3 regions of the Micromonospora chokoriensis genome follow, and region 1 is predicted to be linked to each of the others. Evidence: riboswitches for the same ligand, from Rfam matches in the RefSeq annotation. Region 1 holds a riboswitch; each other region holds the start of a gene.

Region 1 (3,267 bases):
CAGCACCCGGTTCGGCCCGAAGGCGAGGTGCACGTCCCGTACGTCGAGGCTGACCGAGGTGGTGGTGTCGGTGGTCATCGCCGGTCTCCCTGGACGGTGGCGGGCAGCGGGAGGTCGTCGTCCTCGTCGGCGGCTGCGGTGGCTGGTCGGCCGTGGCGCAGCCGCCGGTCGATCCCGTTGACGACGTGGGTCAGCGGAACGGTCAGCGCCAGGTAGAAGAGCCCGGCCAGGAGCAGCGCGGACTCGTTGCCGGTGGTGGCCGCGTAGTCCTGCCCGATCCGGAACAGCTCCCGCTGGCTGGCCACCAGGCCGAGGAAGTAGACCAGGCTGGAGTCCTTGATCAGCGCGATGAGCTGGTTGACCCAGGCCGGCAGGACCCGCCGGACGCCCTGCGGGATGATCACCAGCCGCATCGCGTCGGACCAGGAGAAGCCGAGCGCGCGGGCGCCCTCCAACTGGGCGGCCTCCACCGACTGGATGCCGGAGCGGAAGATCTCCCCGATGTACGCGGCGGCGATCAGCGACAGCGCCAGGATCCCCAACGGGTAGGGGTCCGGTCCCCAGACCCGCATGCCCAGCGGTGCCAGCCCGACGCCGATCAACAGGATCGTCGCCGCGGCCGGCAGCCCCCGGAACACGTCGGTGTAGACCCGCGCCGGCCAGCGCAACCACCGGCTGCGGGAGATCCCGGCGACGGCCAACAGCAGGCCCAGCACCGAGCCGAGCAGGGCGGCGGAGACCGCCAGGATCAGCGTGTTCGGCAACCCGACGGTCAGCATCTCGGGCAGCGCCTCGCGCATCGCGTCGAGGTCGAAGAACGTCTCCCACAGGGTGCTCAACGGATCCATCGGTCGTCTCTCCTACCGTCCCGCTCGCTCGTCACCGGTTCAGGACGCGGCCGACGCCGACGTGGACGCCGACGGCGCGACCGACGCGGACGGTGCCGCCACCGCTCCGCTGCCCGGCGTGAAGTCCGCCGGGATCGGCCGGCCGGGGTAGTACTGGGCCTGCAACCGGTTCCAGGTGCCGTCCGCGATGACCTCGTCGAGAGCCTTGTTCAGCGCCTCGCGCAGCTTGTCGCCGCCCTTCGCGAACGCGTACGCGGTGGGTGCCGGGCTGAGCTGCTTGGCCGCCACGGTGATCTTGCCGTTGCTGTCGGCGGCCGACTTCTCGCCGATCTCCGCCGGGGCGATCCACGCGTCGGCGGTGCCGGCCTTGAGCTGGTTGATCGCGCCGTTGTAGTCCGGCACCCGCACCGGGTCGAGCTGCTTGCCGGTGGCGTAGTCGTCCTGCACGGTGCCCTGCACCACCACGACCCGCTTGCCGGCGAGCTGGTCGAAGCCGGTGATCGGCGAGCCGGCCGGGACGTCCAGGCCGAAGTAGCCGAAGTCGTAACCGTTGCCGAAGTCGACTGTCTTCTTCCGCGCCTCGGTGATGGTGATCGAGGAACTGCCGACGTCGAACTTGTGGTTGTTGACCTGGGAGAGCAACGCGGAGAAGTCGGTGCCGACGAACTCGACCCGGAGGCCGAGCTTGCCGGCCACGGCGGTCAGCAGGTCGTTGTCGAAGCCGGTGAACGTGCCGTCCTTGAGGTACACGTTCGGCGGGGCGTCGGTCAGGGTGCCGGCCCGCAGCACGCCCGGTTGTGCCAGGCCGTACGGGTTGGCGCCGGTGTCGGACGAGCTGTCGCCGCCGCAGGCGGTGAGCGTGGTGGCGGCCAGCACGGCGGCCGCGCCCAGGGCGGTGGCACGGGTCAGGGCAGGAAGAAGTCGCACGGGTGTCTCCGGGAAGGTCGCGTCCGGCGCGCACGGATGTGCGTCGCCGGCGGTGCGCCCGACGGGCGTACCGGTGAGGGAGGTTCGGGAGGAGGGCTGCGCTAGTGCGTGGTGCCGCGTCGACACGCGGCGCTGCACATTCGCATCATGTCCACGTGCCGCCGCCGGGTCAGTGCCGGCGAGGGCCAACCGGCGCGGACGCCCGCGACGTCGGTCGGTGGAGTGGTGCTGAGGATGTGCATGGTTCTCCCGGGTCTGTGCTGACCTGGGTGCCAGGCCACGCTTGCACCGACGTCCTGTCGGTGCCTGGTCTTCACCCGGGGCACCCCACCGCGGAGGAGGGTTGCCGGCCAGCGAGCCGGGGCTTCGCGCTGGCGCTCATGACCTGCGCCGAGGCTAGCAGCAGGCACGGGTGGGTCGTCCAGTCGTTATGACCACGCTCACCAGGGGAGATGGGTGGCCGGCACTCCCGTCAGCCGGCGTGCACGTGGGGTCGTCGGCGCGGATCGGGCTCGTGCCGACGCAGGATCTCCCGGGTGACGGAGGCGATCTCACCCTGCCCGAACGCCAGGTAGCGCAGGACGTTGCGGCCCGGGCCGCCCTCGGTCCACTGGAAGTAGATGTGGGGACGCCGGCGGGTCCGGTCGCGGATCTCCAGCAGCAGGGCGGCGAGCGCGTTGGGCACCGCGGAGCTGGTCAGGCTGAGCACCGGGAAGTGACCGTCGACCAGTCTGCCGGTCACCACCAGTTCGGTCTCGAAGTCCGACGGGTCGCTGACGTGCACCTCGACGAAGAGCACGTCGGTGTCGTCGGGGAAGTCGTTGTCCGCCATGGTCTGCGCCAGCTTGGCGCGGTATTCCGCCTCACCCCGGCCGTCGGGCTCGTGGGCGATGAGGCGGATCCGCCGTCCGTCGCGCCCGTCGATCATCCGGGTCGCGACCGGGTCCAGCTCGACGTGGTCGACCCGCAGCTCGAAGGCGCGCGACAACCGGGAGAGCAGCGAGACCACGATGATCCCGCCGATGAAACAGGCCGCGATCTTGACGCCGTCGGGGCGTTCCACCACGTTCGCCAGCGTGGTGTAGACGAAGATCACCGCGATGGTGCCGAACGCGACAGTGCGGCCGCGCTGCCGGTGCCGCACCGCCGCGAGGGTCACCGCCGTCGTGGCCGAGGTGATCAACACCAGAACCCCGGTGGCGTACGCGCCGCCCTGCGCGTCCACGCTGGCCTCGAAGACGATCGTGATCAGGAACGCCACCGCCGTGAAGACCAGCACCAGTGGCCGGACCGCCCGTGCCCAGGTCGGGGCCATGCCGTAGCGAGGCAGATAGCGGGGTACGAGGTTGAGCAGCCCGGCCATCGCCGACGCCCCCGCGAACCAGAGGATGCCGATGGTGGACAGGTCGTAGACGGTGCCGAACACCTCCCCGAGATGCGCGTGCGCCAGGTAGGCCAACGCGCGGCCGTTCGCCGGCCCGCCGGCCTGGAA
Region 2 (3,267 bases), 2.6 Mb from region 1:
AGCGAGAGCCCCGAGGGCGCAGTCGTCGATGAACTGCCGCCCCTCGCCGGTGAGCGGTCGATCGCCCGGACCGCTGGCCCCGCAGTACACGCCGCGCAGCCGCTTCTCCTGGTCGACGAGCAGCGTCACCTGCCGGGTTCCGCTGGCCGCGTCGCCGGCTGCCCCACTGTGCCGGGTGGCGGAGCCGAAGTACGGATTGCTGTAGAGCCGCAGCTTCCACCGCGCTGCCAGCCGCTGCAGCAACGCCTGGGGATCGACACCAGCCATCACGGTGTCGCCGTTGTCGAAGGGTGAGCGAGTGGGCGCCGGGTTGGCCCCGTTCAGGGAAGCGTCGGGCACGGCGGAAGACCCTGCGGGCGCGCTGGTGTCCGGCCCGACCGCGCCGGGAGGGCCCGGGGCGGCGGCGCTCGGTGTGGTCTCAGCCGCGTCCCGCTCCACCTGCGGGTCGTCGGTCTGTCTGGTGACGGCGACCACCACGGCGACGACCAGGGCCGCGACGGCCAGTACGAGGGCCAGCCACCACAGTGGTCGCCGATGTCGGTGCTGCTCGGGAGAGTCGGTCGAAGGCTGGCCGGCGGCCTGGTCGATGGTCATGCGCGTGCCACCATGCTCGATCCCCGTTTCATCCACCCCGCCGAGCCGTCGGGGAATGCCCGATGTCTACCACGAGGCATCGACACACCCAAGTCTGTCGTGCGCACCTCTGTTATGGCTAGCGTGACCGAAGGTCACGTCCTACCTACACGGCTCCGGTCAGCACTCCACCCTCGTCTCCGGCACCACAAAGACCGACCGGACGGTCCTGGTGAGCTGGGACAACTCGATGATGCTGTGTTTCGGCGACGGTTACCGGCAGCCCCTTCGGCTCGTACGCAGCCCTGTACGGCCAGATGGACCTGCACCAGATCGTCTGCTCGATCGACCAGAACTCGGCGAACTGGCAGGACAAGTGGGTGTCGCTGGGTTGGACGTGGCTGTACACCGCCGCGCGTACGGCAGGGCCCCGCGTGTCGGTCGATGGCGGGGCTGGTCGAACTGTTCACCACGCGGGACGCCCGTGGGTGTCCCGCGTGGTGTTGCGTAGACTCGGCGGCACAACTGCATACCTCATCCAGAGGGGCTGAGGGATACGGCCCGACGACGCCCCGGCAACCACCCCGTGCGCTCATCGCTGAGCGACAGGCGGGGCAGGTGCCAATTCCGTCCCCGCCGCACCGTGCGATGCGGGGAAAGATGAGAGGAATCTCGACATGACGTCGACGCTCGTCGCCTCCGGCATCGACACCTCCGCCAGCCCCGCCCGCGCCTTGGTCTGCCGTGCCTGTTCGGCGCGCTACCCGCTCGTGGCCCAGCACGCCTGTTACGAGTGTTTCGGCCCGCTGGAGGTCGACTACGACACCGCCGCCCTGGCGACGGTCACCCGGGAGCAGATCGAGGCCGGGCCGAAGAACATCTGGCGGTACGCCGCACTGCTCCCCGCCGGTCAGGACCCGACCACCCGGGTCACCCTCGACCCGGGGCTGACCCCGTTGGTGGCGGCCCCGCACCTCGCCGCCGAGCTGGGCATCACCGCGCCGCTCTGGGTCAAGGACGACAGCGCCAACCCCACCCACTCCTTCAAGGACCGGGTCGTCTCGGTGGCCCTCACCGCGGCGAGGGCGCTCGGCTTCACCCGGTTCGCCTGCGCGTCGACCGGCAACCTGGCCAACTCGGTGGCCGCACACGGCGCCCGTGCCGGAGTGCCCTCCGTCGTCTTCATCCCCAGCGACCTGGAACAGGGCAAGGTCATCACCACCGCCGTCTACGGCGGCGAGCTGGTCGCGATCGACGGCTCGTACGACGACGTCAACCGGCTCTGCGGCGAACTGGTGGAGACCGACGAGTTCGAGGACACCGCGTTCGTCAACGTCAACGTCCGGCCGTACTACGCGGAGGGCTCCAAGACCCTCGGCTACGAGGTCGCCGAGCAGCTCGGGTGGCGGATCCCCGCGCAGGTGGTCATCCCGATGGCCAGCGGCGAACTGCTCACCAAGATTGACAAGGCGTTCACCGAGCTGGTGGAGATCGGCCTGGTCGAGGCGCCGGCCGGCGGGTGGAAGGTCTTCGGCGCCCAGTCGGCCGGATGCAACCCGATCGCCGTCGCCCTGCACGACGACGCCGACTCGATCACCCCGGTCAAACCCACCGGCATCGCCAAGTCGCTCAACATCGGCGACCCCGCCGCCGGCCTCTACGCGCTGGAGGCGGTCCGCCGCACCGGCGGCTGGATGGAGTACGCCGACGACGACGAGATCCGGGCCGCCATCCGCGATCTGGCCCGCACGACAGGTGTCTTCGCGGAGACCGCCGGCGGTGTGACGGTGGCGGTGCTGCGGAAGCTGGTCGAGTCCGGTCGGCTCGACCCGACCGCGGAGACCGTGGTGTTCAACACCGGCGAGGGCCTGAAGACCATCGACGCGGTGGCCGGTCAGGTCGGGCCGACCCACCGCATCAAGCCCTCGCTGCGGGCGGCCCGCGACGCCGGTCTCCTCGGCTGATCCCGCATCGTCCGGACGGGGCCGGGCGATCCGCCGGGTAACTGGGTTTTCGCTGTGAGTGTGGAAAACCCGCCGCTACGGACTTGACGGCAGGAACCGGACGGCGCAAGATGCTCCGTGCGGGAGGGCATTTCGCCGAAGACTTTTGAAGTTCTTACGACCCAACGCCGGAGGCGTTGTGCGAGTGTCCCTCCCGACCACGTTCGATCGGGCCAGCGAGTAATTCGCTGGCCCGATCGCTTTTCCCGGGTGCACGCTCAGCGGCATGAGCATCACCATCACGTCGTTCGACGGCGCCGACCGGGTGGCTGTCGACGAGGCGTACCGGATCGGGTCGACGGCCAACGACGTCGACCTGCCGGACTTCCCGCCGTTCTGCCGGCGACGCTTCGACGCGCTGATCCACACGCCGATGCCCGGCACCCGTTCGCTCTGGGCGCTCGCCCGACTGGACGGTGTGCCAGCCGGCTACCTCCAACTGGACCTGCCCCAGTTGGACAACACCGAGAACGCCACTGCCGAGCTGGTCGTGCACCCCGACCTGCGTCGGCGGGGCGTCGGGCGGGCGCTGCACGAGTACGCGGCGCGTCTGCTCCGTGAGCACGGGCGCAAGCGGGTCGTCGCGATGGCCGTGTCCGCGCTGCCCGGCGGGCCGGCACGGTCGGCGGCCGGTGACGCCTTCGCCGCCGCCACCGGCGCCAAGTCCGCGTTGGCGGAGGTGCGTCGCCGG
Region 3 (3,267 bases), 2.6 Mb from region 1:
CGCGGGTGCCAACACCACCGGAATCGGCACCACCGGCTCGTCCGGCGCGTCCACCGGACGCTGGTGGCCGTCCGGGAAGCGCAGGTGGTAGCGGCTGCCGTCCCAGAGCCCCGCCGGGGCCTGCGGATCCCGACCGACGAAGACCGACCGGTACGCGCTGATCGCGTCCAGCAGCTCCCGCTCCTCCCGTGCGGTCCGTTCCTGGTCGGCGGCCTTCCGGTCCAGACCCCGCAGGGTGCCGTCGCGCAGCAGGGCCAGCCGGGTGGCGGCGGACTGGTAACCACGCATCGCCCGGACCCCGGCGTCACCGGCCACCCGGCGCGCCCAACTGCGGGCCGCGTGCCGTCGCCCCAGACTGCTCAGCGCGGCCACCTCGGGCGGGCTCAGCCAGCCGGCGCGTACGTAGTCCGGCAGGACGCGCTCGGTGAGCCGCCCCTCCCAGGCGCGCAGCCACACCGCCAGCCCCACGGTGCCGAAGAAGACGGGCACCATCAGGCCCAGGAAGCCGTACAGCATGATCACGGCCTCGCCGGTGGCCTGGGTGAGCGTGGGCAGCAGGTTCCACGTGCCGTGCAACATCATCGCCAGCAGCAGGCCGGCGATCGGGGCGAGCACCCGGACCCGCCGGTCCGCCGTCCGCGCGGCGATGCCCAGGCCGAAACCCGTCATCGAGGTGAAGAGCGGATGGGCGAACCCGAACAGCAGGATCCGGAGGATGAAGATCGCGATGACCTGCTGGATGCCGGTGGCGGGGCCATACCTGTCGACACCGGACGCGTAACCCAACCCGCCCAAATAGAGGATGTTCTCCACCATGGCGAAACCGACCGCCGACAGCCCGCAGTAGACCAGGCCGTCGGTGATCCCGGACCACTCGCGCCGGCGGAACACCAGCAGCAGGATCGGGCCGAGCGCCTTCGTCGACTCCTCGATGAACGGCGCCACCAGCACCCCGGTGAGCGCGGCCGGCAGACCCCAGTCGGCGAAGCGGCCGGCGGCGAAGTCGTTCACCGTCAGCGAGGCGGCGGTGGAGACGAACGCGCCCCAGGCGAAGCAGAAGATCAGATATTTCAGCGGCTCGGGTTCGTACCGGTCCAGCCAGAGGAAACAGGCGACCAGCACCGGCACCGGCAGGATGGCGGCGGCGACCCCGATGAGCAGGGCCTGCGCGCCGAGCGACTGGCCGAGCGTGAAGACCATGAACACCGCGCAGGCGGCGATGAGCAGCACCACCCCGGCCAGCGCCAGGAACCGCCGCCAGCCCAGTCGGCGCCGCGGCATCGGGGGCGCGTCGACGACGGGCGGGGCCGTGGATGCGGGCGGCGACGGCAGGGGTGAACCGGGCGGGGTGTCGGCCATGCGGTCAGCGTAGCCATCCGCCGCCGGCTGGTCCGGTCGCATCGGTAGCCGCTATGCTGCCGGCAGGTCACGAGTGCCAGCGCGAAGCCCCGGCTTGCTGGCCGGCAACCCTCGTCGAGTTCGCGGTGGGGTGCCCCGGGTGATGACCGGGCCCAGCCCGATCGGTGTGCTGGGCAAGCGCGGACCCCGTCCCGACAGTGCACCCGGGGTCCCTGACCCCGGAGGTTCCGGCGTGCCCGTCACTCTTCTCCCCTCGCTGCCCACCCGCGTCGACGCCGCGCCCGAGCCGGCCGCAACCGAGCCAGCCGCGCCCGAGCCGGCCTCGTCGGGGCCGCTCGACGTCCTCGGCGTACCGGGCGAGATCAACCTGGACTACGCCGCCAGCGCGCCGTGCGCGCGGGCCGCCGCCGACGCGGTGGCCGAGCTGCTGCCCTGGTACGCGAGCGTCCACCGGGGGGCGGGAGCGTTGTCCCGACGCTGCACCCTCGCGTACGAGCAGGCCCGGCAGACGGTCGGTGACGCCTTCGGCGCCCGAGTCGACGATCACGTGTTCTTCACCCGCAACACGACCGACGCGCTGAACCTGCTGGCACGGGCCCTGCCGGCCGGCACGACGGTGGTCACCTTCGCCGGTGAGCACCACGCCAACCTGCTGCCCTGGCCGCGCGGCTCGGTGCGGCTGCCGGTGCCCACCGACCCGGACGCCGCGGTACGTGACCTCGCCGCCGCCCTCACCGAACTACGCCGGGGCAGTAACCCGGCGCTGCCGGTGCTGGTCGCGGTGACCGGTGCGAGCAACGTGACCGGGGAGCTGTGGCCGGTCACCGAGCTGGCCCGGGTGGCGCACCGGCACGGTGCCCGCATCGTGCTGGACGCCGCTCAGCTCGCCCCGCACGCCCCGGTCGACCTGCTCGCGCTGGACGTCGACTACCTGGCGGTGTCCGGCCACAAGCTGTACGCGCCGTTCGGTGCGGGTGTGCTGATCGGCCGGGCGGACTGGCTGGACGCCGCACCGCCGTACCTGGCCGGCGGCGGTGCCACCAGCCACGTCGGACCGGCGACCCACGACGTGAACTGGGCGACCGGGCCGGCACGGCACGAGGGCGGCACCCCGAACCTGCTCGGCGCGGTGGCGCTGGCGGCCGTGTGCACGGCGCTCGACGACGCCGACCGGGCCGCGCTGGCCGCTCACGAGCAGGCGCTGCTGACCCGACTGCGGACCGGCATCGCCGCTCTGCCGCACGTCGTGGAGTTGCGCACCTTCGGCCCGGACGCGCCCCGCGTCGGGATCGTCTCGTTCGTGGTCGTCGGCTGGGATTCCAGTGCGGTGGCCGCGCGGTTGGCCGCCGAGCACCACATCGGCGTACGCGACGGGTTGTTCTGCGCCCACCCGCTGGCGCGACGTCTGCTCAGCGAGGCGGCGGGGCGTACCGGCCGACGGGACCTGCCGTCCACGGCACTGCGGGCCAGCATCGGCCTGGGCACCACGGAGGCGCAGGTGGACAAGCTGCTCGCCGCGCTGGCCGACCTGGGGTGAGGGCTCAGCCGACGGGTGGGGCGGTGGGCGGTTTCGGCGTCTCGTCGGGCCTGGCCGGCTCGGCGACCGGCCGTTCCTGCTCCCCGAAGGCGGTGCGGATCCAGCGGTTCGCCTCCTCCTGCTCGATCCCGGAGGCCACCAGCAGGTCACTCGCTGTGGTGCGGATCTGGGCGACCACCACGCTGCCGGAGAAGCCGACCCCGGCGCCGTACGCCCGACCGGCCTCGCTGACCGCCCGCAGGGACCGCTCCCGGGCCTTCTCCGGTTCGTCCCCGGCCGCGAACTCGTGTTTGAGCAGCCGGACCGACTCGGCGAGGTGACCGACCGCGTCCGGCATCGAGTCGGGCACCGGTTCCTCGTCCTCGACGAGG

The links. A riboswitch is a leader RNA that binds a small molecule or an ion and turns the genes downstream of it on or off. The one in region 1 is predicted to bind S-adenosylmethionine.
Region 2: it holds a riboswitch for S-adenosylmethionine, as region 1 does, so the genes downstream of both, thrC (threonine synthase) here and GA0070612_RS27580 (ABC transporter substrate-binding protein) in region 1, are expected to answer to the same signal.
Region 3: it holds a riboswitch for S-adenosylmethionine, as region 1 does, so the genes downstream of both, GA0070612_RS08390 (aminotransferase class V-fold PLP-dependent enzyme) here and GA0070612_RS27580 (ABC transporter substrate-binding protein) in region 1, are expected to answer to the same signal.

What each region holds. Positions count from the first base shown of each region.
Region 1 is NZ_LT607409.1:6,091,062-6,094,328, reverse strand. It holds gene GA0070612_RS27590 (amino acid ABC transporter ATP-binding protein) at 1-78, opposite strand, end outside; gene GA0070612_RS27585 (amino acid ABC transporter permease) at 75-848, opposite strand; gene GA0070612_RS27580 (ABC transporter substrate-binding protein) at 888-1,775, opposite strand; SAM riboswitch class IV at 2,050-2,161, opposite strand; gene GA0070612_RS27575 (amino acid transporter) at 2,248-3,267, opposite strand, start outside.
Region 2 is NZ_LT607409.1:1,766,244-1,769,510, forward strand. It holds gene GA0070612_RS08305 (hypothetical protein) at 1-594, opposite strand, end outside; SAM riboswitch class I at 1,105-1,240, shown strand; gene thrC (threonine synthase) at 1,251-2,537, shown strand; partial or broken gene GA0070612_RS08315 (GNAT family N-acetyltransferase) at 2,803-3,267, shown strand, end outside.
Region 3 is NZ_LT607409.1:1,786,229-1,789,495, reverse strand. It holds gene GA0070612_RS08395 (PrsW family intramembrane metalloprotease) at 1-1,401, opposite strand, end outside; SAM riboswitch class IV at 1,425-1,545, shown strand; gene GA0070612_RS08390 (aminotransferase class V-fold PLP-dependent enzyme) at 1,616-2,896, shown strand; gene GA0070612_RS08385 (FUSC family protein) at 2,901-3,267, opposite strand, start outside.